Regions from separate parts of the Mesorhizobium sp. M0207 genome, predicted to be linked through region 2. Evidence: predicted binding sites of a transcription regulator. Region 2 holds the regulator's gene; each other region holds the start of a gene.
The links. Region 2 encodes PhoB, which activates phosphate uptake and scavenging genes when phosphate is short. Its sites were predicted from a motif close to TGTCATNNANCTGTCAT; they were not measured.

Region 1 (9,600 bases), on a different contig from region 2:
AGATCCTGATGCGCGACCAGCGCCGGGCGGCTTAAGCTCGGAATGTGGAGCCCGCCGCACCCCTAACGCATGTCGCGCAAAAGTGTCAGCGGTTTTGCGATAACGGCATGCATAAACAACAACCTAAAGCGCGTCGCATGAGGCCGGTCGAGCGCGACGCGCTTTAGGTGCGGCGGTATGCTTTACACGGCCATCCGCGCTTCGCGGAACGATACCAGCTTGCTGCGGCTCTCGTCCCACAGCGCCAGCTTGACGCAGCGCAGGCTGTCGAGGAGTGTGACGCGGCCGATCTCACGCAACTCCGGATAGTCCCTCAGCACTTCCGGAAGCCGGTAGCACGGCACCTTGGCCGAGAGGTGGTGCACGTGGTGGACGCCGATATTGCCGGTGATCCAGTTCAGCACCGGCGGCAGGTCGTAATAGGACGAACCGTGCAGGGCAGCGTGCTGGAATTCCCACTCGGAGTCCTTTGTCCACTCCGTCTCCTCGAACTGATGCTGGACATAAAACAGCCAGATGCCGGCCGATCCGGCGAGGATGACGATCGGCAAATGCACGACCAGGAACGCGCCGGGGCCAACGAACCAGATGAGCAGCGCGGCGATGACCGCGATGGCGAGATTGGTCGACATCGACGACACCCAGGGGGTGAAACCGCCCCGCATCATGCCCAAGGGCAGTCTCTGCTCGAAAATGAAGATCCATATCGGGCCAAGACCAAACATCACCAGCGGATGGCGATAGAGGCGATAGGCGAGCCGGCCCCGCCATGACAGTTGCCGATATTCAGCGACCGTCAGTGTCTTGATGTCGCCGGTGCCGCGCTCGTCGAGATTGCCGGCGCTGGCGTGATGGGTGGCGTGGGCGCGGCGCCAGCAATCGTAGGGCGTCAGCGTCAGCACGCCTAGCACGCGGCCGATCCAGTCGTCGGCATAGCGGTTGGCAAAGAAGGAGCCGTGGCCGCAATCGTGCTGGATCATGAAGATCCGCACCAGAAAGCCGGCGGCCGGAAGGATGAGGACCAGACCCCACCAATGGCCATAGGCATAGGCGGCCGAGGACAGTGCCCACAGCGTGGCGAAAGGAATGAGGGTGATGGCGAGTTCAACGGCGCTGCGACGCCTGTCGGGCTTTTTATAGCGCGACAGGATCTTCAACCAGGCGCGCTTGCTGTTTGCCACAGCTTCGGGGGAAATCATGTTCATCATGAAACATAGGCGGAGCGGCGCGCTGCCGCAAGGCGGAGATCACGCAAAGTTACTGCGGGTAAATGTCGCGCGATGGCGAGGAATTGGTGGCCGCAGTCGCCGGATGCACGGCCTGCAATGGTGTCTACCGACGGCGCCCGCCTGCGACCACCTTGGCTTCCACGCCGTCCAGGCGGTCGAGCAATTCCTTCAGACGGTCGGGAATATCGGACTCCGTGCGGAAGGCCGGCAAGGTGCGCAGAAAGCGCTTGGTCGCCTCGGTGCCGAGCTGGCGCCGGATATCGGCGGCGAGCCCGTCGCGTTTTTCGCCATTCCTGCGGGGCATCATCCAAAATCCTGTGTCGGCTTCGAAACTCTTCCAAGGGAGGAATGGTTCCCGCATTGTAGTGTCCCGGCAAGCAAAGCCGTCGGGTACGGTAAAGTTTGAATTAAAATCGAGAGGTCTGCGCCGTCCGTCATCAAGCAGCGACAGCGGCTGCAGTATCGCTTGCCCCTTGATTTTTGGCCGCTAAACCTCGATATCGGGCGCAAATCCACACCATTCGAAAATGACGGGAAACGGCGATGAGCGACCAGGCAAAAGACGAACGCGCGCCCGATGAAGCCGAGAAGACCGAGGCTGCCGCGGAGCCAAGGGAAGGTGGCGTCGACGGCGACTATGAAGCGCTTGTGCGGCTTCTGAAGGAAAACGAAGAGCTGAAGGATCGCGCGCTGCGCGTCGCGGCCGACATGGAGAATTTGCGCCGCCGTACCGCCCGCGACGTCCACGATGCGCGCGCCTATGCGGTTGCCAATTTTGCCCGCGACATGCTTTCGGTGTCAGACAATCTGCGCCGTGCGCTGGATGCCATCCCGGAGGAGGCCAAGGCGTCGGGCGATGCCGGCTTCAAGGCGCTGATCGACGGCGTCGAGATCACCGAGCGCGCCATGCTGTCGGCGCTGGAACGCCACGGCGTGAAGAAGCTTGAGCCCGAGGGCGAGAAATTCGATCCGAATTTCCACCAGGCGATGTTCGAGGTGCCCAATCCCGACGTACCGGCCAACACAGTCGTGCAAGTCGTGCAGCCCGGCTATTCGATCGGCGAGCGTGTGCTGCGGCCGGCCATGGTCGGCGTCGCCAAGGGCGGCCCCAAGCATGTCGCAAGCGAAGCGCCAGTGGAGCCGGGGCCGGTCAACGAGCAGGCTGAGAAGGATGCGTAAGTTAGGGGAGTAGGGGAACAGGGCAGTACGGGAGTAGGGAATAGCGCTGCGTCGGGTAAAGTAGAGCAATTGCCTACTCGGGCCCTTGCCTTCTCTCCGCCTACTCCCCTATTCAGGCCGCAAACCGCTGCGCTTCTCCGCCATAATAATTGACGTAGCGGGCACCGATCTCCTTGACCGGCATCACCACGAACACGTCGACCGTCGAGAATTCACGGTCGATGACACAACCGTCGCCAATGCGCGCGCCGACGCGCAGATAGCCCTTGACCAGCGGCGGCATCGCGGCAATCGCCGCCTTGGTATTGACGGCCTCGATCGGCATCAGATCCATCGAACAATAGCGCCCGGCGACGGCACGCACGTCCCAGGATGAATTCGTCCGGCAGTGGTGGGCAAGGTAGGTCAGCGCCTCTGCATGTGCCGCCGGCACGGTGCCGTGGAACGACGCGCAGCCGGTCATCACGCCAATGCCGTAATGATTGATATAGGCCCAGATGCCTTGCCACAGCGCCTCGATGGTGCGCTTCGAGCGGTATTCGGGCAGAACACAGGAGCGGCCGAGCTCGAGGAAGCGCTGGCCAGGATGCCGCGCGATCAGCTTGGTCAGTTCGAATTCGCCTTCGGAATAGAAGCCGCCGGCGGCCGCGGCAATCTCCTGCCGCAGCAGGCGGTAGGTGCCGACGATGCGGCGATGCTCGGGGCCGGAAAGCGAAGTATCGAAGACCAGCAGATGATCGCAGAGGGGATCGAAGCGATCGGCATCGCGGCGGTCCTGCATCTGGAACAGGTCCTTCCTGGCACCAAGCTCGTCGTAGAACACCCGGTAGCGCACTTCCTGCGCGGCAGCGATCTCGGCCTCGTTGCGGGCGAGCCGCACTTCGAGATTGCCGATGCGGCCGAGCGATGCGCCTTTTATGACGGCATCGGCGTTCCGGCCGACGAGCAAAGGCCCGCTGGCGTTCGGCCGAGCATCACATTCCGGCATGACTGTATGCACGAGTGATTCTCCTTCGAGCCATCCCTCTTGGCACGGGGATACGGTGTAGGTGCAACAGGATTGTGACAGTACCGTGATACGGCTCTGCGGGCAATACTTCGTCGGCTGGGCAATCTATCAACCGTCGATGTTGTGCCTCAGGCGGCCGCTTGCCCTTCGACCGCATGAACCAGGGCATCGGGGTCGAGCGGCTTGGTGACGAAGCCGCTGGCACCGTGAGCGAGCACGGCGTGGCGGGTCTTTTCCTGGCTGTCGGCCGACAGCACCATGATCGGCACCGGCGGCACCGCGGTCTCCTCCTCATGGCGGCGGATGGCGGCGATGGCGTCCAGGCCGTCCATGACAGGCATATGCAAGTCCATCAGCACCACGTCGTAACGGTGCTTGTGGCCGGTGCTGATGACCGCCTCGACGGCGGCCTTGCCGTTGCCGACCACTTTCACGCGATGCCCGGCCTTCAGCAGTGTAGCGCGGGCCAGCATGGCGTTGATGTCGTTGTCCTCGGCGATCAGCACCGATAGGCCCTGCTGGCGGGCGCCAATGGCGTGGCCCGTCTGCGCGCCGCGCCTTTGCAGTTGCGGCTCGGCGACGACCGGCGCGTGGCTGGTCAAAAGCACGCGCAGCAATGTCTCACCGCGCACCGGCCTCGCAAGGAACGTGGCGTAACCATTGGCACGGAACTCGCCAAGCATGCCACGGTCGGTCGGTGCGATCAGCGTCACTGCCTCGCAATCGGCAAATCCGCTCTGGCGCAGGCGCCTGAGCAGCCTGCCGTCGCTTTGCTCCATGGCAGCATCGATCAGCAGCACGTCGCAGCTCTCGGCGAAAGGGGTGGCCTGGGCGGCGGCGGTGGCCAGATCGACCGCGCCGCCATTGGCGCGAATGGTGCGGGCGAGGGCTTCGGCCTCGACCAGGTTCTTCGACACGATCACGGCATGCCGGCCCGACAGCGCGTCCTGGCGGATCTGCGGCGCCTCGACGGCGGAAATAGCGGGAATCTCGAAGACGAATTCGGACCCCTGGCCAAGCCGGCTTGACACAGAGATAGTGCCGCCCATGGCGGTCACCAGGCGCTTGGAAATGGCGAGACCGAGGCCGGCACCGCCATGCGCACGGGTCGAGGTGCCGTCAGCCTGTTCGAAGTCCTCGAATATGCGCTCCATGTCCTCCTCGCGCAGACCGGGGCCGGTGTCGGTGATGGTGAAGCGGATGCGGTCGGTGGTTTCGGTGCGGACGCGGGCGATGCTTGCCAGGACGCCGCCGCTGTCGGTGAACTTGACGGCGTTGCCGATGAGATTGAGCAGCACCTGCCTGACCCTGCCGGGGTCGGCGGTGATCAGCTGCGGCACGTCGGGTTCGACATGACAGCCGAGGCCGATATCCTTGGCAAAAGCCCGCGCCGCCAAAAGCTCGATGACATTGTCGGCGATCTCGCGCACCGACATCGGCTGCGGTTCGGGATCGAAGCGGCCGGCCTCGATCTTGGAGTAGTCGAGCAGGTCCTCGATCAGCGCCAGCAGCGCGCTGGCCGAGGTCGAGATGGCGCCGACATAGGTCCGCTGCTCGGGCGAAAGGCTGGTGTCGGCGAGAAGCCGGGCCATGCCCATGATGCCGTTCATCGGCGTGCGGATCTCGTGGCTGACGGTGGCGAGGAAGCGCGATTTGGCCTGGCTCGCATATTCGGCCCGCTCGCGGGCGGTGATCAGCGAGGATTCGGCGCGCTTGCGAGCGGTGATGTCGCGGGCGATGGCGCGATGCGAAACGGCGCCGCTGTCCTTGTCGCGCACCGACAGCTCGATCCAAGAGAACCAGCGTGGGCCGTCCGGCGTGCGAATGGCGACGTCGGTGGAACTCAGGCATTCATGGTCGGAAAACGCGGCGTCGGGGACGATGCCGACATCGATGCCTAGTTCGGCCAGGGTCTTGCCGGCAAGGTCGCGCTGGTCGGTTTCGACAAGGTCGGCGAAAACCTTGTTGGCGTAGACAATGTGGCCGTCGCGGTCGCGATGGACGACGAGATCGCCGAGTGCATCGATCAGCCCGCGAAAGCGCTCCTCGCTCTCCTGCATCTCCCACATGCGGTCGGCCAGCGTCTCTATTTCGGCGCGGCTGCGGGCGGTCGTGGCATCGAGCAGGGCCACCGCGCGGCGCTCGGTGCGCCTGTTGCGCAGATGCATGGCGAGCCCGGCGATGGCTGTCGCCAAAAGGCCGATAGTGATGAAGATCGGCGCCCCGGTCAGATGCGAAAAGCCTGCCAGCACGACAATGGCGACGAGCGTCAGGAAGGGCAGGCCTTCGCGGTTGGAGGCCGGCAGTTCCGGCGCCAGCGGTGGCGCGGCGACAAGCTGCCGTCCTGGCGCCGCGGGGGCCGTCCCGTCGGCCCGTTCGGCTGGTTCCGCCTCTCTGATGCCGGGTTCCGCAATCATACGGAAATCCTGCCAGACAGAGCTTATCGAAGGTTGTGGTTGATCGCTCGAATTTTACCGGTCGCGCTCTTTTTTTCCCTTGGGGGCTCACATATCCACCACCACGCGGCCGCGGATCTTACCCTCGACGATGTCATGCGCGGCGCCGATGATGCCGTCGAAGCCGATGCTCGTCGAAAGGCTGGCAAGCTTTGCGTGGTCGAGATCGGCGCCGATACGGCGCCAGGCCTCGAGGCGGACCGCCTTCGGCGCCATCACCGAATCGATGCCGAGCAGCGAGACGCCGCGCAGGATGAAGGGCGCGACGCTTGCCGGCAGGTCCATGCCGCCGGCGAGGCCGCAAGCGGCAACGGCGCCGCCATAGGAGGTCATCGATAGAACGTTGGCCAGCGTGTGGCTGCCGACCGCATCGACGCCGCCGGCCCAGCGTTCCTTGGCGAGTGGTTTTGCGGGCTGGGCAAGCTCGTCGCGTGAAATCACTTCCGCGGCGCCGAGGTCGATCAGATAGGGGCTTTCGGCAGCACGGCCGGTCGAGGCGATGACGTGATAGCCGAGGCTGGACAGGATCGAGACCGCGACCGAGCCGACGCCACCGGCAGCGCCGGTCACCGCCACCGGGCCGCGATCGGGCACGATGCCGTGGCGCTCCAGCGCGATGACGCAAAGCATGGCGGTGTAGCCGGCGGTGCCGACCGCCATCGCATCATGCGGGCTCATGCCGTCCGGCAACGGCACCAGCCAGTCGCCCTTGACGCGGGCGCGCCCTGCAAAGGCGCCGAAATGCGTCTCGCCGACGCCCCAGCCGTTCAATATGACCTTGTCACCCTTGCGCCAGTCAGGATTGGAAGACGAGATGACGGTGCCGGCGAAATCGATGCCCGGCACCAGCGGCCAGCGGCGGATCACCGGCGCCTTGCCGGTAATTGCAAGACCGTCCTTGTAGTTCACCGTCGTCGCCTCGACCGCGACGGTGACGTCGCCCTCCATCAGGTCTGCCTCGGTAAGCTCGGTCACCGCGACCGACTGGTTTTTCTCGGCGTCACGCGAAACGAGGATGGCTTTGAAGGTTTCGGGCATTTTTTCTCCTCGGGCTTGCAGATCAGAATGTGTGGCGCCAGGCGAGTGAGGTCAATCGCTCGACGCTCCGCGCCGCCAGCCAATGAGTTCGTCGAAGACGACCAGCACCGCACCAACCGAAATGAAGGCGTCGGCGAGGTTGAAGATCGCGAAGGACCAGACCGGCGTATGGAACAGGACATAGTCGATGACATGACCGTAGATTGCGCGATCAATCAGGTTGCCGAGCGCGCCGCCGACGATCAGTGCGAAGCCGATGCGGGCAAGCAGGTGGCCGGGCGGCGTGCGGGCCGCAAGATAGAGCACGAAAGCGACCACCAGAACCGCGACGACCACCAGGCCGGTGTCGCCGAAGGACGAAAACAGCGAGAACGCGATGCCGGTGTTGTAGGTGCGGTACAGCGCCAGGAACGGAAGCAGGTCGAGCCGTTCCTGAAAGGCAAGACCGGTTTCGACTAGGTATTTCACCCACTGGTCGAGCGCTATCGCGGCGACGACCAGAAGAGCATACGGCCTCCAGGACTTCATGGTTTGCAGTTTCACGGTTTGAGATGTCACGATCTGGCGTCCTCCGGGCCGAGCTTCAGCGCGCCGCGCCGGATCTCGAACAGCATGACGCCGGTGGCCACTGCAAGGTTGAGCGAATCGGCGCGGCCGGCCTGCGGTATCCGCAGCAGTTTGTCGCAGCTTGCGGCAAGCTCGTCAGGCAGGCCTTGCTGCTCGTTACCCATCATCAAAAGCACCGGGCCCTTTGAAAAATCGACCGAGCGGTAGTCGACCGCACCCTTCAGGTGGGTGCCGGCGACGAGGCCGGGGAAGCTCGTTCGCCAGGCGAGAAAAGCTTCGGGCGACGCCTTGGCGACCGGCACGGCGAAAATCGAGCCCATGGTGGCGCGCACCGTTTCGACCGAAAAGGGATCGGTGGTCTCGCCGACCAAGATGACGCCCCTGGCCCCGACAGCGTCGACCGTGCGGATGACGGTGCCGAGATTGCCGGGGTCGCGGACGCGGTCGAGCGCCACCCAGACGTCGCCGTCACGGGCGCGGATGTCCTTCAACGGCAGGTATTTCTGCGAGAACACGCCGACGACCATTTGCGGATTGTCGCGGCGGGTGATGGCGACCAGCACTTTTTCCGAAACTTCAAGGACGGTGCCGCCGGCGGCGACCGTGCGCGCCGCGACCTTTTCAACCGCCGTATTGCCACGTCCGGCCTTGGCGAAGACCAGTGTCCTGATCGACCAGCCGAGATCGAGCGCGTCGATGACCAGCTTCAGGCCTTCGGCCATGAAGGCATTCTGCTGGTCACGGAATTTCTTCAGCGCGAGCGCCTTGATGTCCTTGACCAGCGGGTTGGCGAGGCTGGTGACTTCCTTCACCTGCCCTGGCGCGCCCGCGTGCCGTTCGTACGCACTCATTCAGGCCACCCAGCGCGAGAACAGCGAGGTCGAAAGCGCCCGACCGGCAGATTTCTCGCGGATGATCAATTCACCCGACTCGACCGTGCCGCCCATGCCGGCGAAGGTGTCGCGCATCAGGGCATGGATGGCGAAAAAAGAGGCGCGGATCGAATAGGCGGTCAGTACCACGGCGAGCGGCTTCGGCGTCAGGATCGTGCGGCAGATATCGGTCAGCGCCGGCAGGTCCTCGAACAGCTGCCAGACCTCGCCTTTCGGTCCGCGGCCATAGGCGGGCGGGTCGAACAGGATGATGTCGTAGCGGCTGCCGCGGCGCTCCTCGCGTTCGGCGAATTTCACGGCATCGTCGACGATCCAGCGGATCGGCTTTTGCGACAAGCCCGCCATTTGCTGGTTTTCGCGCGCCCAGCCGATCGCCTTCTTGGAAGCATCCACGTGGGTGACCTCGGCGCCGGCACGCGCCGCCACCAAGGAGGCAAGGCCGGTGTAACCGAACAGGTTCAACACCTTCACCGGCCGTTTTGCCGCCGCGATCAGTCCGGCCATGTGGTCCCAGTGCGAGGCCTGCTCGGGAAAGACGCCGACATGGCGAAACGAAGTGAAGCGGCCGAGATAATCTATGCCGTCATGCTTCATCGGCCAGGTCTCGCCGAGCGGCGTCTTGGGGAAGCGCCAGCGGCCGATGCCTTCCTCGTCGGTATCGCCGGTGAAAATGGCGTCGGCGCGCTCCCAGTCCCTGGCCGGCAAAGCCTTTTGCCAGATCGCCTGGCCCTCCGGCCGAACGATGCGGTAGGGGCCGTATTGCTCGAGTTTTTCTCCGGCGCCGCTGTCGAGCAACGCGTAGTCCTGATTGGGGCCGACCTCGAGGATCAGCGGCAGATGTTCGGCAGGCAGCACGCCATCGCGACGGGATAGAGGGCGCGGCGCGGCTTTCGGCTCGGACCGGTCCTGCAGTTTAGGCTCCGAACCGGCGGTCAGGCCGGCGTCGCGCCGCCGCGGCTGCTCCGCCCCGCCCTTCGGGGGCGGGCGGCTGTCGCGGCGTTTGTCGCGAAAAGGTTTCAAGAAGGCGCATCTCCGGACGGCGGCTCGCCGCTTCTGCCACAGCACATTGACCGGCGCAACAAAAGGGCTGCCGACGTGTGCAACCGGATCAGCCGCGCCTGATCGACAGCAGGCCGACTGCGAGCGCTATGAAACCAACGGCCTTGAAGCCGGTGACGACCATATGGCCGCTTTCCCAACTGCTCCGGATACTTTCGAAATTGTCCGGG
Region 2 (9,600 bases):
TGAATTCACCGAGGCCGACGGCGACCTCTACACCTCCTCGCTGGTTTCGCTCGGCCTGATCCTCTTCGTCATCACCTTCCTGATCCTCGCCGCCGCCCGCTATATGCTGATGCGGATCGACGCCCGTACGGGAGCCTGACCGATGTCGACATCCTCATCGCTCCACAGCCGCCGCAAAGCCAGGAATTCGGTGATGATGGCGCTTTGCGTCGTCGCCGCCGGCATCGGGCTTGCCTGGCTGGCGCTCATTCTCGGCGCGTTGGTGTATAAGGGCACAGCCGGGCTTTCGCTCGCGGTCTTCACCGAGATGACGCCACCACCGGGCGAGGCCGGCGGCTTGCTCAATGCCATCACGGGCAGCCTGCTGATGACGATCATCGCCGTTGTCGTCGGCACGCCGATCGGCGTGCTGGCGGGAACCTACATGGCCGAGTATGGACGCTTTTCGCGCATCACCACCGTCGTCCGCTTCATCAACGACATCCTGTTGTCGGCGCCGTCGATCATCATAGGCTTGTTTGTCTATGAGCTGATGGTGCGGCCAATGGGACATTTCTCGGCCATTGCCGGCGCCGTTGCGCTTGCCATCCTGGTCATTCCGGTGGTCGTGCGCACCACTGAAGACATGCTCAACCTGGTGCCGAACGCGTTGCGTGAAGCCGGTGCCGCGATCGGCGCGCCACGCTGGGTGGTGATCCGTTCGGTCGCCTACCGCACCGCATTGTCCGGCATCGTCACCGGCATATTGCTGGCGATAGCACGCATTTCCGGCGAGACGGCGCCGCTGCTCTTCACCGCGCTCAACAACCAGTTCTGGAGCAGCAATATCAACGCGCCGATGGCCAGCCTGCCGGTGACCATCTTCCAGTTCGCTCTCAGCCCTTACGAGGAATGGCAGCAACTGGCGTGGACCGGCGCACTCATAATCACCCTGACGGTTCTGGGCTTGAGCATCCTCGCCCGCAGCCTTACCGGACGCAGAGAGGACAGATGACACAGATGTTGTCCCCAGACATGACGATGGCCGAAACGGTCGCCGAGAAGACGAAGATCGAGGTCAAGAACCTCAACTTCTACTACGGCCAGAGCAAGGCGCTGAAGGACATCAGCCTGTCGCTGCCCGAGCGCAGCGTCACGGCCTTCATCGGCCCTTCGGGCTGCGGGAAATCGACGCTGCTGCGTGTGTTCAACCGCATCTATGAGCTCTACCCAAAACAGACGGCCGAGGGCCAGGTGCTGCTCGACGGCAAGAACATTCTCGACCGGTCGCAGGATCTCAACCTCCTCAGGACCAAGATCGGCATGGTGTTCCAGAAGCCGACGCCGTTCCCGATGTCGATCTACGAGAACATCGCCTTCGGCGTCAGGCTCTACGAGAACCTCGGCAAGTCCGAGATGGACGGCCGCGTCGAACAGGCGTTGAAGCGCGCCGCGCTGTGGAGCGAGGTCAAGGACAAGCTCAACGCCAGTGGCTTGAGCCTGTCCGGCGGCCAGCAGCAGCGGCTCTGTATCGCCCGCACCGTGGCGGTGAAGCCGGAAGTCATTCTGCTCGACGAACCGGCTTCGGCGCTCGACCCGCTGTCGACTGCCAAGATCGAGGAACTGATCGACGAATTGCAAGCCGACTACACGATCGTCATCGTCACCCACAACATGCAGCAGGCGGCGCGCGTGTCGCGCCAGACGGCGTTCATGTATCTGGGTGAACTGGTCGAGTTCGACCGGACCGAGAAGATATTCACGTCGCCCCGCGAGAAGCGCACGCAGGACTACATCACTGGCCGCTTCGGCTGAGCCGTTCCGATCATGCATATGAGGACAGGACCATGGGCGAACACACAGTCGCTTCTTTCGACGAGGATCTCGAGCAGATCAGCAAGCTGATCCGCGACATGGCCGACCTCGCCGGTTCGATGGTCGGCGGGGCGACCAAGGCGCTGTTGAATTCCGACAACGTGCTGGCGCAACGCGTCGTTTCCGACGACGCCATCATGGATGCGCGTCAACGCGAACTGGACGACCGCGCCATCACCCTGATCGCCAAACGCCAGCCGATGGCCCACGATCTTCGCCATGTGGTCGGAGCGATCCGCATGGCGGGCGACCTCGAACGCATCGGCGACCTTGCCAAGAATATCGCCAAGCGCGTGAGTGCGGTCGGCCTCAGCGCCACGCCGCGGGACCTGTCGCATTCCATCGACGCGATGGCGCAGCTGGTTCTCATCCAGGTGCAGGGTGTCATCGAGGAATATGCTGCAGGCGATGCGGCCGCGTTGGCCAAGCTTCGTGCCGCCGACGAGCGCATCGACGTTAAATACACGTCCGTGTTCCGCGAGCTGTTGACCTACATGATGGAAGATCCGCGCAACATCACCGCTTGCACGCACCTGCTGTTCTGCGCCAAGAATCTGGAGCGGATCGGCGACCATGTCACCAACATCGCCGAAAATGCGTATTATGTGCTGACCGGCGAGCAATTGCCGGTCAATCGTCCGAAGCAGGACGAAACGACAATGTCCGCACCGGTGACATGATGGGGGTGCCCAGCCGATGATCGCACCACGCATAATGGTGGTGGAGGACGAGGAGCCGTTGGGTGTGCTGCTCCGCTACAATCTCGAATCCGAAGGCTACCAGGTCGAGGTGGTGACACGCGGCGACGAAGCCGAGATCCGTTTGCAGGAGAATGTGCCCGACCTTTTGGTGCTCGACTGGATGATACCAGCGGTTTCCGGCATCGAGCTCTGTCGTCGGTTGCGGGTGCGCCCCGAAACCGAGCGGCTGCCGATCATCATGCTGACCGCGCGCGGCGAGGAGAGCGACCGGGTGCGCGGTCTTTCGACCGGCGCCGACGACTATCTGGTCAAGCCGTTTTCGACACCGGAATTCATGGCCAGGGTCAAGGCGCTGCTGCGGCGCGCCAAGCCGGAAGTGCTGTCCAGCGTGCTGAAGGTCGGCGACATCGTGCTCGATCGCGAATCGCACAGGGTCTATCGCAAGAAGAGCGAAATCAGGCTCGGGCCGACCGAATTCCGGCTGCTCGAGTTCATGATGCGGCATCCGGGCCGTGTCTTCTCGCGCAGCCAGTTACTCGATAATGTCTGGGGGGAGACAATCTACATCGACGAACGCACCGTCGACGTGCATGTCGGGCGGCTGCGCAAAGCCGTCAACAACGGCCGGATGCCGGATGTCATCCGCACCATCCGCGGCGCCGGCTATGCGATCAGGGAAGATTGACCCGCCTGGTCAGGCTACGTTCTTTCTGACGCTGGGCCTCATTTGCGCGCCCGGCGCGAAAATCTCCTGGTCGACGAAGCTTAACGCCCGCATCGCGCAGCCTTCGCGGATCAGAGGCAATTCGTTCGGCTCTGTATCGAAGGAGATCGAGCCTGAATGCTGGCCGCCGGCGGTCTGGGCGATTGCCTTCCGCAAGGCCGGCTCGATCAGATCGAAGGCGGCGGCACTGGCGCCGACCATCGCGACCGGTGCCGGATCGATCAGCGCGAACAGCGAGCCGAGACCGAAACCCAGCGCTTCGCCGGCCTTGCGGTAGGCCTCGCGTTCCGGCCCATCTTTCTCGCGCGCCCGGGCCGCCAGTGCGCGCATGTCGGCGTCGCTGACGTCGGCGACCGGTTCGCTGTCTTCGCTCATCTGCCTGGCGTTGCGCCAGATGGCGTAGTTGCCGGCATACGCCTCGATGCAGCCGCGCCGCCCGCAACGGCAGAGCGCGCCGCCCGGACGATGGATCATGTGGCCAAATTCGCCGCCCGAGGAATGCGTCCCGGTGAACAGTTCGCCCTTCAGCACCAGCCCCATGCCGATGCCATGCGAAAGCAGGATGGCGATGAAGTCATCGCGATAGCGATCCGGATTGCGCCAGCGCAAAGCCACCGCCATCATGTTGCAGTCGTTCTCCACCGTTGCCGGGATGCCGAATTCGTCCTCCAGCATGTCGGCAAAGGCGATGTCGGTCTGCGGTGTGATCGGCGACCACAGCATGGCGCGTGCAGGGGAGTCGGTAATGCCCTGAATCGCCAGGGCGATGCGGGCGACACTGCGGACGTCAAGATCTGGATCCTGCAGCCGGCGCCGGACGATGGCCATGCATTCACGGATCAGCTCGTCGCGCGGCATAGTCAGCGTGTCCAGCCGGCGCTGTTCCTCGGCGACCACCTGTCCCGTATAGTCGATAATGGCGGCCGAAAGGAAATTCAGCGACAACACCACGGTCAGCACCGCCGCCGCTTCCGGGTTGAGGGCGAGGCCGACTTGCGGACGACCGCGTTTCAACGAAACGGGCTCACTTGGCTTGCTCTCGGCGAGGATGCCTTCCCGTATCAGGTCGGAAGAAATCGCCGATATGGTCGAATGACTGAGGCCGGTGGTAGCTGCGATCTCAGTACGCGATGGCTGGCCGGCCCGGCGCACCGCCGAGATCACCATCGCCCGGTTGCGCCGGCGCAAATCGTCATGGCGGATTCCGACCGACATTGTTTTGCTTTCCTCCCGGTTGCCGCGGCCGCTCATGAACCGGAAGCCGTCGGTAATGTCCGACAAATAGTGTCGGATGAGGCAAATAGTGTCAGATGCAGGTGGCGCTGTCATCGTTTATTCCGACGCTCGAAAAAACTCGCAGAGTCATCAAAATCCATCAGAATCGATGTTGACAGCAGCCGGAGATCGGGCCAGTATTTTTTCGAGGCTCGAAAAAATTAGAGCTTCTAAGCTGGTCTTTGAGCCAATTGGTCACGCCGTACGCGGCGCAGGGAGGATATGATGAAGAAATTCACGACCGCCATTCTGGCGGGTGTCGCCATGACGCTGGCGCTGGCGTCGGTGGCGCAGGCTAAAGACAAGGTCATCGGCGTTTCCTGGTCGAACTTCCAGGAAGAGCGCTGGAAGACCGACGAGGCCGCAATGAAGGCGGCCATCGAGGCCGCAGGCGACAAGTATATTTCCGCCGACGCACAGTCCAACCCCGGCAAGCAGCTCACCGACGTCGAGAGCCTGATCTCGCAGGGCGCCAACGCACTGATCATCCTGGCGCAGGACGCCTCGGCCATCGGGCCGGCCGTGCAAAAGGCGCTGGACGAAGGTATTCCGGTTGTCGGCTACGACCGGCTGATCGAGAACAAGGACGTCTTTTACCTGACCTTCGACAACAAGGAAGTCGGCCGCATGCAGGCCCGGGAAGTCTTCAAGGTGAAGCCGGAAGGCAACTATGTCTTCATCAAGGGTTCGGGTTCCGATCCGAATGCCGATTTCCTGTTTGCCGGTTCGATGGAGGTGCTGAAGGCGGCAATAGACAGCGGCAAGATCAAGAATGTCGGCGAGGCCTATACCGACGGCTGGCTGCCGGCCAACGCTCAGAAGAACATGGAACAGTTCCTGACCGCCAACGACAACAAGGTCGATGCCGTGGTCGCGGCCAATGACGGCACTGCCGGCGGCGTCGTCGCCGCGCTGACAGCGCAAGGGCTGGCCGGATCGGTTCCGGTTTCGGGCCAGGACGGCGACCACGCCGCGCTGAACCGCATCGCGCTCGGCACACAGACCGTGTCGGTGTGGAAGGATGCGCGCGAGCTCGGCAAGAATGCCGCCGAGATCGCCTCGCAGCTGGCCGACGGCAAGCAGATGACCGACATTGCCGGCGTGAAGGATTTCACCACGCCCGGCGGCAATACCGTCAAGTCGCTGTTCCTGACCCCGGTCGCCATCACCAAGGACAACCTCAACGTCGTCATCGACGCCGGCTGGATCAAGAAAGAAGAGGTCTGCGCCGGCGTGACGGCTGGCACTGTTGCAGTCTGCAACTGAGCCGACGTTTCCGAGAAGTCCGAACGCCGTGGCCGCTCGCCGCGGCGTTTTTCAACAAGAGTTGTTTTTCCGCTTCCGGCGGATAACTTCTAGGCTGCTTCCGGCATCCGCGGCAGACGGCAACCCGGCGGGAGAAACATCATGACCGACACGACGTCCAACACGCCGGTCGACAGCACGGCAGACCGGGCACGGGAATCCGAGCTCGGCATCGTTGCCCGATTTCTCAAGGCAACCGAACTCGACACGCGCATGCTCGGCATGGTCGGCGCGCTGCTGGTCATCTGGGTCGGTCTGCATGTCATTTCCAGCGTACGGCTCGGCGTCAATCCGTTCGACTTCGACAGCCGGACCTTCCTGACGCCACGCAATCTCTGGAACCTGTCGGTGCAGACTTCCGCCGTGGCCATAATGGCCGCCGGAATGGTGCTGGTTATCGTCATGCGCAATATCGACCTGTCGGTCGGTTCCGCCGAAGGTCTGATCGGCGTGGTCATGGGCTTTGCGCAGGTGCATTTCCTGGTGCGAATGATCGGTCTGCAATTAGGCAATCCCTGGATCTGGATCCTGGCACTGGCCATCGGCCTGGCGCTTGGCCTTCTGATCGGAGCGTTCCAGGGATACATCATCGCTTATCTCGAGGTGCCGGCCTTCATCGTGACGCTGGGCGGCCTTCTGGTCTGGCGGGGTGCCGCATGGTGGGTCGCCAGCGGTCAGACGATTGCGCCGCTTGATGCCACTTTCCAGCTGATGGGGGGCGGGCCGGCGGGTTCGATCGGCGCGCGATGGAGCTGGATCGTCGGAATTGTCGCGTGCCTAGCGGTTGTGTTCATGCTGCTCAACGGGCGGGTGCAGCGCAAGCGGTTCCGCTTTCCGTTGCGCCCGATCTGGGCCGAGACGTTCCTCGGTGTCCTCACCTGCGCTGTCATCATGGGCGCCATATGGCTTGCCAATTCCTATCCTTGGCCGGTCGGCATCGTGAACAGATATGCGGCGGCCAACAATATAACGGTTCCCGAAGGCGGGCTGTTCATCGCCCATGGCATCGCCATACCCGTGCTGATGGCTGTAGCCGTAGGGCTGATCATGACCTTCATCGCCAAGCGTACCCGTTTCGGCCGCTATGTCTTCGCCATCGGCGGCAATCCGGAAGCAGCCAACCTTGCCGGTATCAACACGCGCTGGGTGACCATGAAGGTGTTCATGATCATGGGCGTGCTGGCGACGATCGCCGCGGCGATCTCGTCAGCCAGGCAGAACTCGTCGACCAATGCGCTGGGCACGTTGGACGAGCTGCTGGTCATCGCGGCGGCGGTGATCGGCGGCACGTCGCTCGCCGGCGGCTCCGGCACAGTGCTCGGCGCCATGCTCGGCGCGCTTTTGATGCAGTCGCTGCAGTCCGGCATGGTGCTGCTCGGCATCGATTCACCGCTGCAGAGCATCGTTGTCGGCGCCGTGCTGGTGCTCGCGGTGTGGCTCGATACCGTCTATCGCAAACGCGTGTAGGGAGGAGGAACGATCATGGCAGACAAAACCGCTCCCACGGGCACGCCGCTGATCGACATGCGCAACATCTCCATCGCTTTCGGCGGCATTCGCGCCGTCGACGATGCCTCTGTCGACCTTTTCCCGGGCGAGGTGATGGCTTTGCTCGGTCACAACGGTGCCGGCAAATCGACGTTGATAAAAATCCTGTCCGGCGCCTACAAGCGCGATGCGGGCCAGATTTTCGTCAACGGCGAGGAGGCTTCGATCTCCAATCCCCGCGACGCCAAGAAGTACGGCATCGAGACGATCTACCAGACGCTGGCGCTGGCCGACAATGTCGATGCGGCCGCCAACCTGTTTCTCGGCCGCGAGCTGATGACCGGCTGGGGGACGCTCGACGACGTCGCCATGGAGGCCGAGGCGCGCAAAGTCATGGGCAGGCTCAATCCGCGTTTCCAACGCTTCAAGGAGCCGGTGGTAAAGCTTTCGGGCGGCCAGCGGCAGTCGGTGGCGATCGCCCGCGCCATCCTGTTCAATGCTCGCATCCTGATCATGGACGAGCCGACGGCTGCACTCGGGCCGCAAGAGACGGCGCAGGTCGGCGAACTGGTCAGGCAGCTCAAGGCCGACGGCATCGGCATCTTCCTGATCAGCCATGATATTCACGACGTGTTCGAGCTTGCCGACCGTGTCTGCGTCATGAAGAACGGTCGGGTTGTCGGAACGGCGCGCACAACCGACGTCACCCAGGACGAGGTGCTCGGCATGATCATCCTCGGCAAGTGCCCACCCGGCGCCATTCCGGGGCCGGGCGCGCTGAAGATCGCCGCATGAACGAGAATTAGCCGGCTAATCACACGCCGCCAAAATGTGCCAGCCGTCACCATGCTTTGGCCTCGCCATTGTGTTGGCGTCAGGACTTGCCCATAAAGATGCCGAACCGTCCACGGGACGTATCAGCAATTGAAGAAGCTTTTTCCGACCGTCGCTTTTATCGCCGTCGCGCTGATCAGCCTGACGATGGCGGGTTTTGCCTATTTTGCCACTCAGGAGGCGGCCCGCATTAAATTCGAGGCGACGGCAGACGACGCGCTTAACCGGATCGAAAGCCGCATCGACCTGGACCTGTCGCTGTTGCGTTCGACCCGGGCGCTGTTCGACGCACGCAATGGCGGTATCTCGCAGGGCGAGTTCAAGGCTTTCTTCAACGCGATCGACATCGACAATAATTTCGCCGGCCTGCGCGGCATCGGTTTCCTCCGCCTGGCGAAAACTGGCAACGAGGCGGCGGTCGAGCGCGACATCCTGCACGATCACGGCGCAAGCCATCCGATCTATCCCGACACGAACTTACCGTGGCGTACGCCCATCGTGCTGTTCGAACCGCTGGATCCGTCCAACAAATCCAGCATCGGCTACGACATGTTCACCGGGCCGGCGCTGCGCGAGGCGATCGAAAAGGCGATGGCCGACGACCAGCAGCACGCCAGCGGGCTCGTGCAGCTCGGCAAGGATACGGGTGCCGCGCAGACCTTTACCGGGTTCCTCGTCTTCGTCCGGCTCAATGTCGAAACCGCGCCGGACGCCGTGAACGCGACGAGATCCTCGACTGCCGGCTTCCTTTATGCGGCCTTCCGCGCCCGTGATCTGTTCCAGGCTGCGCTCAGCCGGGCACCATTGCTGCCGGTCAACACCGAGATCTATGACGGCACGGTGGACAGCGACAACCTGCTGTTCCAATCGGAAACGCCGCCTGTTTCGAGCCTCGGCGACAGGCTGCTGGTCACCCGCAAGGTCACCGTCGCCGGCCGGTCGTGGGTCGTCCTGTTCAGGCCGACAAGTGCTTTCTCGCAACCTTCCTCGCGCGCCATCCCGGTGATGCTCGGATTGTTCGGACTGCTGCTTGCGGGCGCCATCGCGCTGGTGGCCCGCTATCAGGAGCGGGCCTATGAGGCGGTCTCGCTGCTTCACGAAACGACCGAAAAGAGCCTGCTGGAAAAAGACCTGATGCTGCAGGAGATGAAGCATCGCATCAAGAACTCGATCACGCGGGTGCTGGCAATCGCGCGCCAGACAGCATCGCACACCACCGACGTCCAGGAATTCTCGGCTTCTTTCTCGGCCCGGCTGCAGGCGATGGCGGCTTCCCAGGACATGCTGACGCGCTCACGCTGGCAGAAAGCCGATCTCGGCGACCTGCTGCGCATCGAGCTAGGCCAGGTGTTCGGCAGCGAGCTTCCTGAAGGGCTGCTGTCGGGACCGCAGATTCTTCTCGATGAAAAGACGACGCAG
Region 3 (9,600 bases), on a different contig from region 2:
GCAAGGCGGCCAAGACGCATGGCATGCACCTGTCGCTGCTCGGCCGGCTGTGGCCGACGCCGATCAAAACGCGGCGCAGGGCCGTCGACGAATTGGGCGAGCGGCTCGGCGAGCTGCACGATGTGTTCGTCATGCGCGCGCTTCTCGATGCCGAGGACCAGCCACTCGGTCCTGCTGAAGAGACGCGGTTGCTTGCCAAGCTGCTGAAGCGTTCGGAAAAGAGCTTGAAAAAGACCTGCCTCGCCGAGGCGGCCGAGCTTTTCGGCGACAGCCCGAAGCGCTCGACGAGGAAGTTCGCCCGTAAGGCGCGCGAAGATCTCACAGTTGCGCACGAAGACGCCGGCACGCCTGGCGTGGGCTGATCATGGTCTAACTTGCCGCCCTGTGGTAATCGCCGTCTGGCATGACCGAGCCCGGCGACACGCTTCTGGACCGACTTGGCCGCTGGCTTGCCGGCCGGCTGCAGGAGGAATCGTCCGGCTACGAGCCTTACACGCCGTCGGACGCCGAAACGTTGCGCCGAACGCTCGAGCCCGGCGACATCCTGCTCATCGAAGGCAACCAGAAGATCTCGGCGGCGATCAAATACCTCACCCAGTCGACCTGGTCGCATGCCGCCTTCTATATCGGCGATGCATTACCGGAGTCGGAGGACGGATCGGAGCGGCGGCGCCTGATCGAGGTCACGCTCGGCGATGGCTGCATCGCCGTGCCGCTGTCGCGCTATCGCAGCTACAACACCCGCATCTGCCGGGCGAGTGGCCTGGCTCCGGACGATCGCGAAGCGGTCGTCGCGTTCATGATCGGCAGGCTCGGTCTCAGATACGATCTCAGGAACATATTCGACATGCTGCGCTACTTCTTGCCGACGCCGCCGGTGCCGGTGCGCTGGCGCCGCCGCATGCTGGCTTTCGGTTCCGGCGACCCGACGCGCGCCATCTGCTCGTCGCTGATCGCCGAGGCGTATGGCCTGATCCGCTACCCGATCCTGCCGGAGATTACCCGGGCGCCTGGCCGTGCCTCGGCCCAGTCGAGCTATTCGCGCAGGGAAATCCTGCACATCCGCCATCACTCGCTCTACACGCCGCGCGATTTCGACCTGTCGCCCTATTTCCGTATTGTCAAGCCGACGCTGGAATACGGCTTCGACTACCGGCAGATGGTCTGGGATGACAAGGTAGCGACCAAGACTGCCGAATAGCCGCTCGATCTTGTGTTTGAGCAGGGGCCCTTTGAGAACCGGTTTGCGGCCGATACTCAGGGGTAAGAAGCTCAGTCAGACTGGCTGCCGCCAACAGCCCGGACTCGGTCGTTCTGCATTTTGACCTAGGCCGGCAGACGTCGTCCGTTTGCGGCAGCCGCAACTCGATCGTCGGTCCGTGCGCCTGCGTCGCGCGGATGCGGCCCGATCGGCATGATCACCGGGAACGGCGTTGCGCCGAACGCAAACGTCCATTTGTAGCCGACCAGTCGGTCTTCAGGCGTCGTGTGCTGGTCGTGATGAGCAAGCAATTTGGCGCGCTCCGCCAATTCCTCCGCCTCGCGCCTGACCATTTCCGCCGTTTCCGGCCGCATCCGCCTGGAGAAGCTGACGAACGTCGACTCGCGCTCAAGATGGGTGATGGCCCAGCCGATGAAATTCTTGTTGGTCGTCTCGAACAGCGGCCGCAATGGCCCCTCGAAATTCCACTGGATCGGCGCCTCGATCAGCAGCCTTGCCGACAGGCCGCGACCGAGCGCGACCAGGCTGAGTTCCTCGAGCTCGCGCAGATAGAGGAACATCGAAGCCTCGCTCAGCCCTTGTGAGCGCATGATGCCTTCGGGCGTGAATTTCTCGGAAAGCATGACAAAGACGAACAGCAGTGCCGGCCGCCCGGCGAGCTTGCGCTCGATCTCCGGCGCGATCTGGTTGGCGGGTCCTGGTCCTCTGTTCATAGAGCCGAGCACGTTCTCCAACTCTACGCCGGCGGCAGTGCAGATCTCCATCAGCCGGTCGAGCTTGCAGTTGCGCTCGTGGAAGATGCGCTTCACCGTCGGCTCGGAAACACCCATCCGCTCGGCAAGGACGCGATAGGTGATGCCCTTTGCCTTAAGCGTCCGCTTCAGCGCTTCGAAGATCAGGCCGTTCATGGGATGCACCTCTTTTGCACGATTTGGTATCAGCCTTCGGTACTAGTCCTGATAGCTCTTCCCGAAAAGTATCGAAAAGCCTAGCTCTCCGCCAGTCCATTACAGGAGACTAGCCATGAAGAGCCTCTTCACCTCGATGCTTCTCGCCCTGGTCGGCATCGCAGCCGCGCCGGCAGTTCAGGCCGCTGAACTGTGGCGCACCGGCGGCCTCGAGCAGCCTGAATCGGCGCTGTTCGACGCCGCCGGCCAGCGCGTTGTCGTCTCGAACATCGTCGGCAATCCCGGCGAAGCCGACGGCAACGGCTATCTGTCGATCCTGTCGATGGACGGCAAGCTAGTCACGCAACACTGGACCGACGGCATGGACGCGCCCAAGGGCATGGCGATTGTCGGCGGCAAACTCTACGTCGCCGACCTCACCCATGTGCGCGTCGTCGACCTCGCAAGCGGCAAGCTAACATCGACGATCGACGTGCCGAACGCGGTCTTTCTCAACGACGTGACCGCCGACGCGTCCGGCAAGATCTACGTCACGGATATGCTTGCCGATACGATCTATCGCATAGACGGCGACCGGCCCGAACTGTTCGTCAGGGATGCGGCGCTTGCTTCGCCGAATGGCATCTTCGCCGATGGCGGCCGGCTGATCGTCGCTTCCTGGGGCAAGGGCATCAAGCCCGACTTCAGCACCGCGGAGCCGGGCGGCCTGCTCTCGGTCGATCTTGCTACCAAGGCCGTTTCGCCACTGACTGGCGCGGAAAAGTTTGCCAACCTCGATGGCGTCGTTGCCATCGGCGGCAGCATCTACGCCACTGCCTATATGACCGGCACGCTCTACCGCTACAAAGCCGGCGGCACGCCGCAAGCGGTTGCGACGTTCAAGCCGGGCAGCGCCGACATCGGCACCGACGGCAGGTCGACAATCTTCGTGCCGCTGATGAACGAGGGCGAGGTCTCAGCGTTGGGCCTCGACTGAGCCGGCGTTGCCAGTTCAGGCGACGGGCGCGGCTCTCCTCAGCTGCGCCCGCGCATCCGTGATCGAGGCGCATAAGTCACCAGCGGCCGCTTGACGCCGTGGTTGATCAGCATGCGGCGTATCCTGCGCTGAAGCGCCTGATATAATGAAGCGAACGCCGGCGCGGCTCGCCTTGTGGGCCCGCGCCCTCGATGACATTGGCTGCCGTCGAATCGAAGAACGGCACCGCCGAACAATCGAGGATGAAGTTCCTGCGCTGGCGTGGTCGGCGACGTCTTTCTGCACCAAGGATTGATGATCTGCCTCCAAACATGCAGCACTCTTTGCCAGCCGATGCGCTGTCATGCTACAAACCTCGGCATCGTTTGGCGGGACATCCGCTGCGATCCCGATTTCACAGGAACGACCTCAAAAGGATGAGCGGGTGAAGATATTCAAAGCGTTGGCAACCTCGACAGCCTTGCTGTCGATGGTTTTCCTGCTGGCAGGCTGCGGTCATGGCCTGATCAACAGGCTGATTTGAGTCAGGTGCCGTCGGCCCGCCCAAGCCATCGCTGCAGGAACCGTGCCGCAAGCCAGCACAGCATCGCCCAGGCAAAGCCGGCGCACCAGCCGGCCAATACGTCGGACGGCCAGTGGACGCCGAGATAGATGCGGCTGATGCCGACCACCACTGTCGTCAGCACCGCCAGCCCGAGTACATAGATCTTCGTTGTGCGCCCGGGCAAAACCCGCGCCGCCATGCTGCCCAGCGTCAAATACGTCACCGCCGACAGCATGGCGTGGCCGCTCGGAAACGAAAGCGATGCCACATCGGCGAGATGCGAGACCAGATCGGGGCGCGGCCGGTCGATGTCGAATTTCAGCACGCTTGACAGGAGCTGGCCGCCCGCTACCGCGACGAACATGAGAAGCGCCGCGCCTGGCCTGCGGATAAGGAGCAGATAGACGATCATTGCTGCCGTGATCAGCAGCAGTACGCTGGCGCTGCCGAGGCTGGTGATGTCGCGCATCGCCCCTTCCAGCCACGCCGGTCCGATCGGATTGTCGGGCTGGCCGGCTTTGCGGAAGGCAAGCAGGATTTCGGTGTCGAAGGCATGCGGCGTGGTCGCCCGCGCCAGCTCCATCAGCTCCTCGAACCCCCACAGCCCGCCGGCAATGACCAGCCCGGCCAGCAGAACCGGGAACTCCAGCCAGTTGGGCAGTCTGCTTGCAATCTTCTTCATCGGCCCGATCGCAGTTACAGCCTTTGCAGATAGGGCCCGAGCGTGATCAGCGCCACAGCTGCGATGGCAAGCACGATGCCGGTTGCCTGCAAGGCATTGACGCGTTCGCCGAAGAAGACCAGCGCCACCACATTCACCGACACCAGCTGGATCACCGCCGACAGGCTGAACGACACCGACATGCCGAATTCACGGATCAGCCTCAGCATGATCAGATTGCCCAGCGAGTAGAGCGCCAACGTCAGCACGATCTTGCCGAGGCTCGGCGCCAGCCCCCACTGTTTTGCGGCCATCGCCGCCAGCAGGAAGATCACCGTCGAGACGCAGAGCTGCCCAAGTCCCAAGAAACTCACTTTTGTTCCTCCCGATGCGGTCCCTACCGCCTGCCGCAGCTCTTGTTTCCGAAGCGCCGGTCGCGGTCAAGCGGGGCCGATGTTGGATACGAAATCGCAGGTGGCAATTTAGCCGGCATGTCATCAAACTGTGACCTGCCGGTAATACCGGATTGGCAAGGCAACACGCTCCAGCAATCCATCCAGCCAGAGGCAGGCCCTATGACCGAACATCGCACCCCTGACGCCCATTTCCGCACCAGCCTGCTCGAGGAAAACGATGGGCCAGGAGCCAATCCCACCGACAACCGCACCATGGGTGAGATCATCGCCGCGCGGTTCTCGCGCCGCGGCTTCCTCAAGGGTTCGCTTGCCGTCTCGGCCATAGCCGCTACCGTCAGCCCGCTGGCGCTGATCACCGCCGACAACGCCCGCGCCGCCAAAGGCTCCGCCTTCGCTTTCGACGAGCTCGAGGCCGGCATCGACGACAAGCATCACGTCGCACCTGGCTATGACGCCGACGTGCTGCTGCGCTGGGGCGATCCGCTGTTCGCCGATTCGCCGGGATTCGATCCGACAAAACAGTCGGCGGAAGCCCAGGCCAGACAATTCGGCTACAACAACGACTATGTCGGTTATATCCCGATCGACGGCTCGGCCGAGCACGGCCTGCTGGTCGTCAATCACGAATACACCAATCCGCACCTGATGTTTCCGGGTCTCGTCACCATCGTCGATGGCAAAGCCAAGCAGGCGCCCCTCAGCAAGGAGCAAGTCGATGTCGAGATGGCCGCGCATGGCGGCACTATCGTCGAGATACGCAAGGTATCAGGCAAATGGCAGGTCGTTCGCGACGGCAAGCTCAACCGCCGCATCACCTCCAACACCGAGATCGCGCTCTCCGGCCCGGTCGCCGGCCACGACCGCGTCAAGACCAGCGCCGATCCGACCGGCACGAAGGTCATCGGCACCATCAACAATTGCGCCGGCGGCGTCACGCCGTGGGGCACCTATGTCATGGCCGAGGAGAACATCCACGGCTATTTCTCGGGCGAGCTGCCGCAGGGGCATAAGGAAGCCGCCAATTACAAGCGCCTCGGCATTCCCGAAGGTGCCTATGAATGGGCAGCGCATTACGACCGTTTCGACATCGGCAAGGAGCCGAACGAGCCGAACCGCTTCGGCTGGATCGTCGAGGTCGACGTCCAGGATCCGACTTCGGCGCCGAGGAAGCGCACCGCGATGGGGCGCTTCAAGCATGAGGGCGCCGAATCGATCGTCGCCAAGGATGGCCGTGTCGTCTTCTATCTCGGCGACGACGAGCGCTTCGACTATGTCTATAAGTTCGTCACCACAGGCAAGTTCGATCCGGACAACCGCGCCGCCAACATGGATTTGCTCGACGACGGCACCTTGCATGTAGCCAAGTTCGCCGACGACGGTTCGGTCGAATGGCTGCCGATCGCCTTCGGCCAGGGGCCGCTGACGGCGGAGAACGGCTTTGCCGGCGAGGCCGACGTGCTGATCGAGACGCGCCGCGCCGCCGACCTGCTCGGCGCCACCAAGATGGACCGCCCGGAAGACATCCAGCCCAATGCCGCCAACGGCAAGGTCTATGTCATGCTGACCAACAATTCGAAGCGCAAGGCCGACCAGGTCGACGCTGCCAACCCGCGTGCCGAAAATGCCTTTGGCCACATCATCGAGATCGTCGAGGACGGCGGTGATTTCACCGCGACAAAGGGCAGGTGGGAAATCCTGCTGAAATGCGGCGATCCCGCTGTGGCCGACGTCGGCGCCACCTTCTCGACCGCAACCACCGCCAATGGCTGGTTCGGCATGCCGGACAATTGCACGGTAGATTCGGCTGGCCGCCTCTGGGTCGCCACCGACGGCCAAGGCCCGAAAGCCACCGGCCGCACCGACGGTCTGTGGGCTGTCGATACGGAGGGGACGGCACGGGCGACATCAAAGCTGTTCTTCCGCGTGCCGATCGGCGCCGAAATGTGCGGTCCCCTGTTTGCGCCGGACGACCAGACCGCCTTCGTTGCGGTCCAGCATCCGGGCGACGGCGGCGAGGACTGGGAGGCTTTCGGCCGTCCGTCCTACTATGAGGATTTGTCGACGCGCTGGCCCGACTTCAAGCCGGACATGCCGGTGCGCCCGGCGGTCGTTGCCATCACCAGGCAAGGCGGCGGCAAGATCGCGGTCTGACACGCAGCAAGGTCTTGCAGTCTCAAGGAAGGATTTCGGCGGTACGAAATCCTTCCTTCCGATACCGGATGCATCCATGCTGCGCATCATGCGCCGACTAATCATTCGGTGCGCTGAACCACGGCCACATTCATTGTGCTTCGCAACCTGAAGCCGATGGACTCGTATAACGCTATGGCCGCGGCGTTGCTGGCATAGGCGTGGAGATAGGGAACTTCGCCGCGCGCCACTATCCGGTTTGCCACGAATAGGGACAGCAGCTTTCCTAGGCCACCGCCGCGAAATTCCGGATGTGAGCACACCCCGCTGAGTTCGGTATAACCAGGTTGCTTCATGCGCTCGCCGGCCATTGCCGCGAGCCTGCCCTCGATTTTCACACCCCAAAAATCGCCCAGGCTCAAGGCTTCGAGCGTGAATGGGCCAGGCTTGGTGAGCAATGCCAGGGCGAGCATCTCAGCAGCATCGTCTCGGGTCAGACGATGCACGCGCGGGTCGGAGACGATCTGCAATGGCTGCTCGGCGATCATCTGAACCCCGGCTGCGGTCGAAGTCGCGGAAAGCCCCGTGGGCAGAGCAATCGCGTCCGCTTGAAGCAGGATCACACTCTCGCCCGGGGAGACAAGCTTTTCGAGCGCCCGCAGGCTTTCCGGGTCGTCCGCGCCAGTGGCGGCGAAAGGGACGATCGACGGCCGATATCGCATGGCGAGGTTGTCACCCTCCGCGAAGGCCCGATGTCGCGTCTGAAGCCCGCTCCAGATAGGGCGGTCGAGCAGATGTCTCATTGCGCGGCACCCTCAGGCTTATTTACACGACGGTCGAGAGGAGCAGCGGCGAGGCCGTCCTCGATGGCAGCCAGCTGCTCAAGAAGCGGCCCCGAAAAACCTGCGCACAAATCCGCGACCACGTTCTCGATGCAAGGCCAGACGTCGCGCTTTGCGACATCGACCAGCCGCCGCCCGTCCCGAGTAAGCGAGACGATCCTGCGCCGCTGGTCATCGGTCGAGCAGTCCCAATTCGGCCAGAAGCGAGACGCTTCGCGTTACGCCTGGCTGCGCGATGCCAAGGGATTGCGCCAGTTCCCCGACCGACAGCGGACCCAGCCTGTCGAGCGCGGCCAGCAGCGGGTATTGGCTCGCCTGAACCGGGACATCCAGCCTGTCGAGCAGGCGCTGCGCCTCCGCTTGCAGTTGCTCGCCTATACGCTTCAGCCTGCTGCCCAGGCACAGAAAGCCAAGCGATCGTATGACGTCTTCCATAGGCCAATTCATCCCCATGAACATCGATAACATGATATATAACAATGCATGAAAAGCAAGATCGAGGCATTCAAGCGCGGGTTCCAGGCATCGGGCGCAGGCCTATCGCCTTCGGCAAGGAAAGGTCGATCGGTCAGGCTGCTTCGCCTGGACGAGGCCCGTTCGATCAGTTGCGCAGCCGGTAGCCGGTCCTGAAGATCCAGGCGACGATCGTTATGCAGATGAGCAGGAAGACCACCGTCATGCCGAGGCTGACGCCGACCGAAACGTCGGACTTGCCGTAGAAGCTCCAGCGGAACCCACTGACCAGGTAGACCACCGGGTTGAACAGCGTCACCGTGCGCCAGATGCCGGGCAGCATGTTGATCGAATAGAAGCTGCCGCCGAGGAAGGTCAGCGGCGTGATGATCAGCAGCGGCACCAGCTGCAGCTGCTCGAAGCTCTTCGCCCAGATGCCGATGATAAAGCCGAACAGGCTGAAGGTCACCGCCGTCAGCACCAGGAAGGCGAGCATCCAGAACGGATGCTCGATCGTCAGCGGCACGAACAGCGAGGCCGTCGCCAGGATGATCAGGCCAAGCACGATCGACTTTGTCGCCGCGCCCCCGACATAGGCGATGACGATCTCCAGATAGGACACCGGCGCGGACAGCAATTCGTAGATCGAGCCGACGAATTTCGGAAAATAGATGGCGAAAGAGGCGTTGGAGATCGATTGCGTCAGCAGCGACAGCATGATCAGCCCCGGTACGATGAAGGCGCCGTAGCTGATGCCGTCGATCTCGGTGATGCGCGAGCCGATGGCCGAACCGAAGACGACGAAATAGAGCGACGTCGAAATCACCGGCGAAACGATGCTCTGCAGCACAGTGCGAAGGGCGCGCGCCATCTCCACCCGATAGATCGCCCATACCGCATGAAGATTCATGGCCGCGCGCGGGTTCATGCCGGTTTCCTCACCAGATTGACGAAGATCTCCTCGAGCGAGCTGTTTTCGGTATCGATGTCGCGGAACTGGATGCCGGCCGCCTCGAGCTCGCGGATCAGCGAGGCGACGCCCGGTCGTTCGCTCTGGTTGTCATAAGTATAGGTCAGCTGTCCGCCATCCGGCGAAAGCTCCAGCGCGTAGTGCGAAAAAGCATCGGGAACGGTGGCCAGGGGACTGCGCAGTTCCAGCACAAGCCGTTTGCGGCCAAGCTTGCGCATCAGCTCGGCCTTGTCCTCCACCAGCACGATCTCGCCGCGGTTGATGACGCCGACGCGGTCGGCCATCGCCTCGGCTTCTTCGATGTAATGCGTGGTCAGGATGATGGTGACGCCGTCTTCGCGCAGCCGGCGCACCATCGCCCACATGTCCTGGCGCAGCTCGACATCGACGCCTGCCGTCGGTTCGTCGAGGAACAGGATGCGCGGCTCGTGCGACAGCGCCTTGGCAATCATCAGCCGGCGCTTCATGCCGCCGGACA

Region 1: the regulator PhoB is predicted to act here: its motif matches at 3,460-3,476, upstream of olsB (l-ornithine N(alpha)-acyltransferase).
Region 3: the regulator PhoB is predicted to act here: its motif matches at 4,804-4,820, upstream of NKJ15_RS23815 (PhoX family protein).

The regions. Positions count from the first base shown of each region.
Region 1 is NZ_JAMYSQ010000002.1:368,947-378,546, reverse strand. Features, by position in the region: partial or broken gene NKJ15_RS05645 (DJ-1/PfpI family protein) at 1-35, shown strand, start outside; gene NKJ15_RS05640 (fatty acid desaturase) at 183-1,205, opposite strand; gene NKJ15_RS05635 (hypothetical protein) at 1,333-1,536, opposite strand; gene grpE (nucleotide exchange factor GrpE) at 1,773-2,408, shown strand; gene olsB (l-ornithine N(alpha)-acyltransferase) at 2,521-3,396, opposite strand; gene NKJ15_RS05620 (PAS domain-containing hybrid sensor histidine kinase/response regulator) at 3,546-5,834, opposite strand; gene acuI (acrylyl-CoA reductase (NADPH)) at 5,922-6,911, opposite strand; gene lspA (signal peptidase II) at 6,963-7,439, opposite strand; gene NKJ15_RS05605 (TrmH family RNA methyltransferase) at 7,466-8,329, opposite strand; gene NKJ15_RS05600 (RsmD family RNA methyltransferase) at 8,330-9,391, opposite strand; gene NKJ15_RS05595 (hypothetical protein) at 9,480-9,600, opposite strand, start outside.
Region 2 is NZ_JAMYSQ010000004.1:282,159-291,758, forward strand. Features, by position in the region: gene pstC (phosphate ABC transporter permease subunit PstC) at 1-139, shown strand, start outside; gene pstA (phosphate ABC transporter permease PstA) at 143-994, shown strand; gene pstB (phosphate ABC transporter ATP-binding protein PstB) at 991-1,794, shown strand; gene phoU (phosphate signaling complex protein PhoU) at 1,827-2,534, shown strand; gene phoB (phosphate regulon transcriptional regulator PhoB) at 2,551-3,240, shown strand; gene NKJ15_RS09555 (ROK family protein) at 3,250-4,494, opposite strand; gene xylF (D-xylose ABC transporter substrate-binding protein) at 4,780-5,820, shown strand; gene NKJ15_RS09565 (sugar ABC transporter permease) at 5,962-7,326, shown strand; gene NKJ15_RS09570 (ATP-binding cassette domain-containing protein) at 7,342-8,142, shown strand; gene NKJ15_RS09575 (CHASE domain-containing protein) at 8,272-9,600, shown strand, end outside.
Region 3 is NZ_JAMYSQ010000020.1:58,612-68,211, forward strand. Features, by position in the region: gene NKJ15_RS23780 (CHAD domain-containing protein) at 1-362, shown strand, start outside; gene NKJ15_RS23785 (C40 family peptidase) at 404-1,201, shown strand; gene NKJ15_RS23790 (helix-turn-helix domain-containing protein) at 1,327-2,130, opposite strand; gene NKJ15_RS23795 (SMP-30/gluconolactonase/LRE family protein) at 2,246-3,106, shown strand; partial or broken gene NKJ15_RS23800 (sodium-independent anion transporter) at 3,122-3,371, opposite strand; gene NKJ15_RS23805 (phosphatase PAP2 family protein) at 3,631-4,332, opposite strand; gene NKJ15_RS23810 (hypothetical protein) at 4,347-4,685, opposite strand; gene NKJ15_RS23815 (PhoX family protein) at 4,887-6,878, shown strand; gene NKJ15_RS23820 (GNAT family N-acetyltransferase) at 6,980-7,660, opposite strand; partial or broken gene NKJ15_RS23825 (MarR family winged helix-turn-helix transcriptional regulator) at 7,657-8,134, opposite strand; gene NKJ15_RS23830 (ABC transporter permease) at 8,301-9,062, opposite strand; gene NKJ15_RS23835 (ABC transporter ATP-binding protein) at 9,077-9,600, opposite strand, start outside.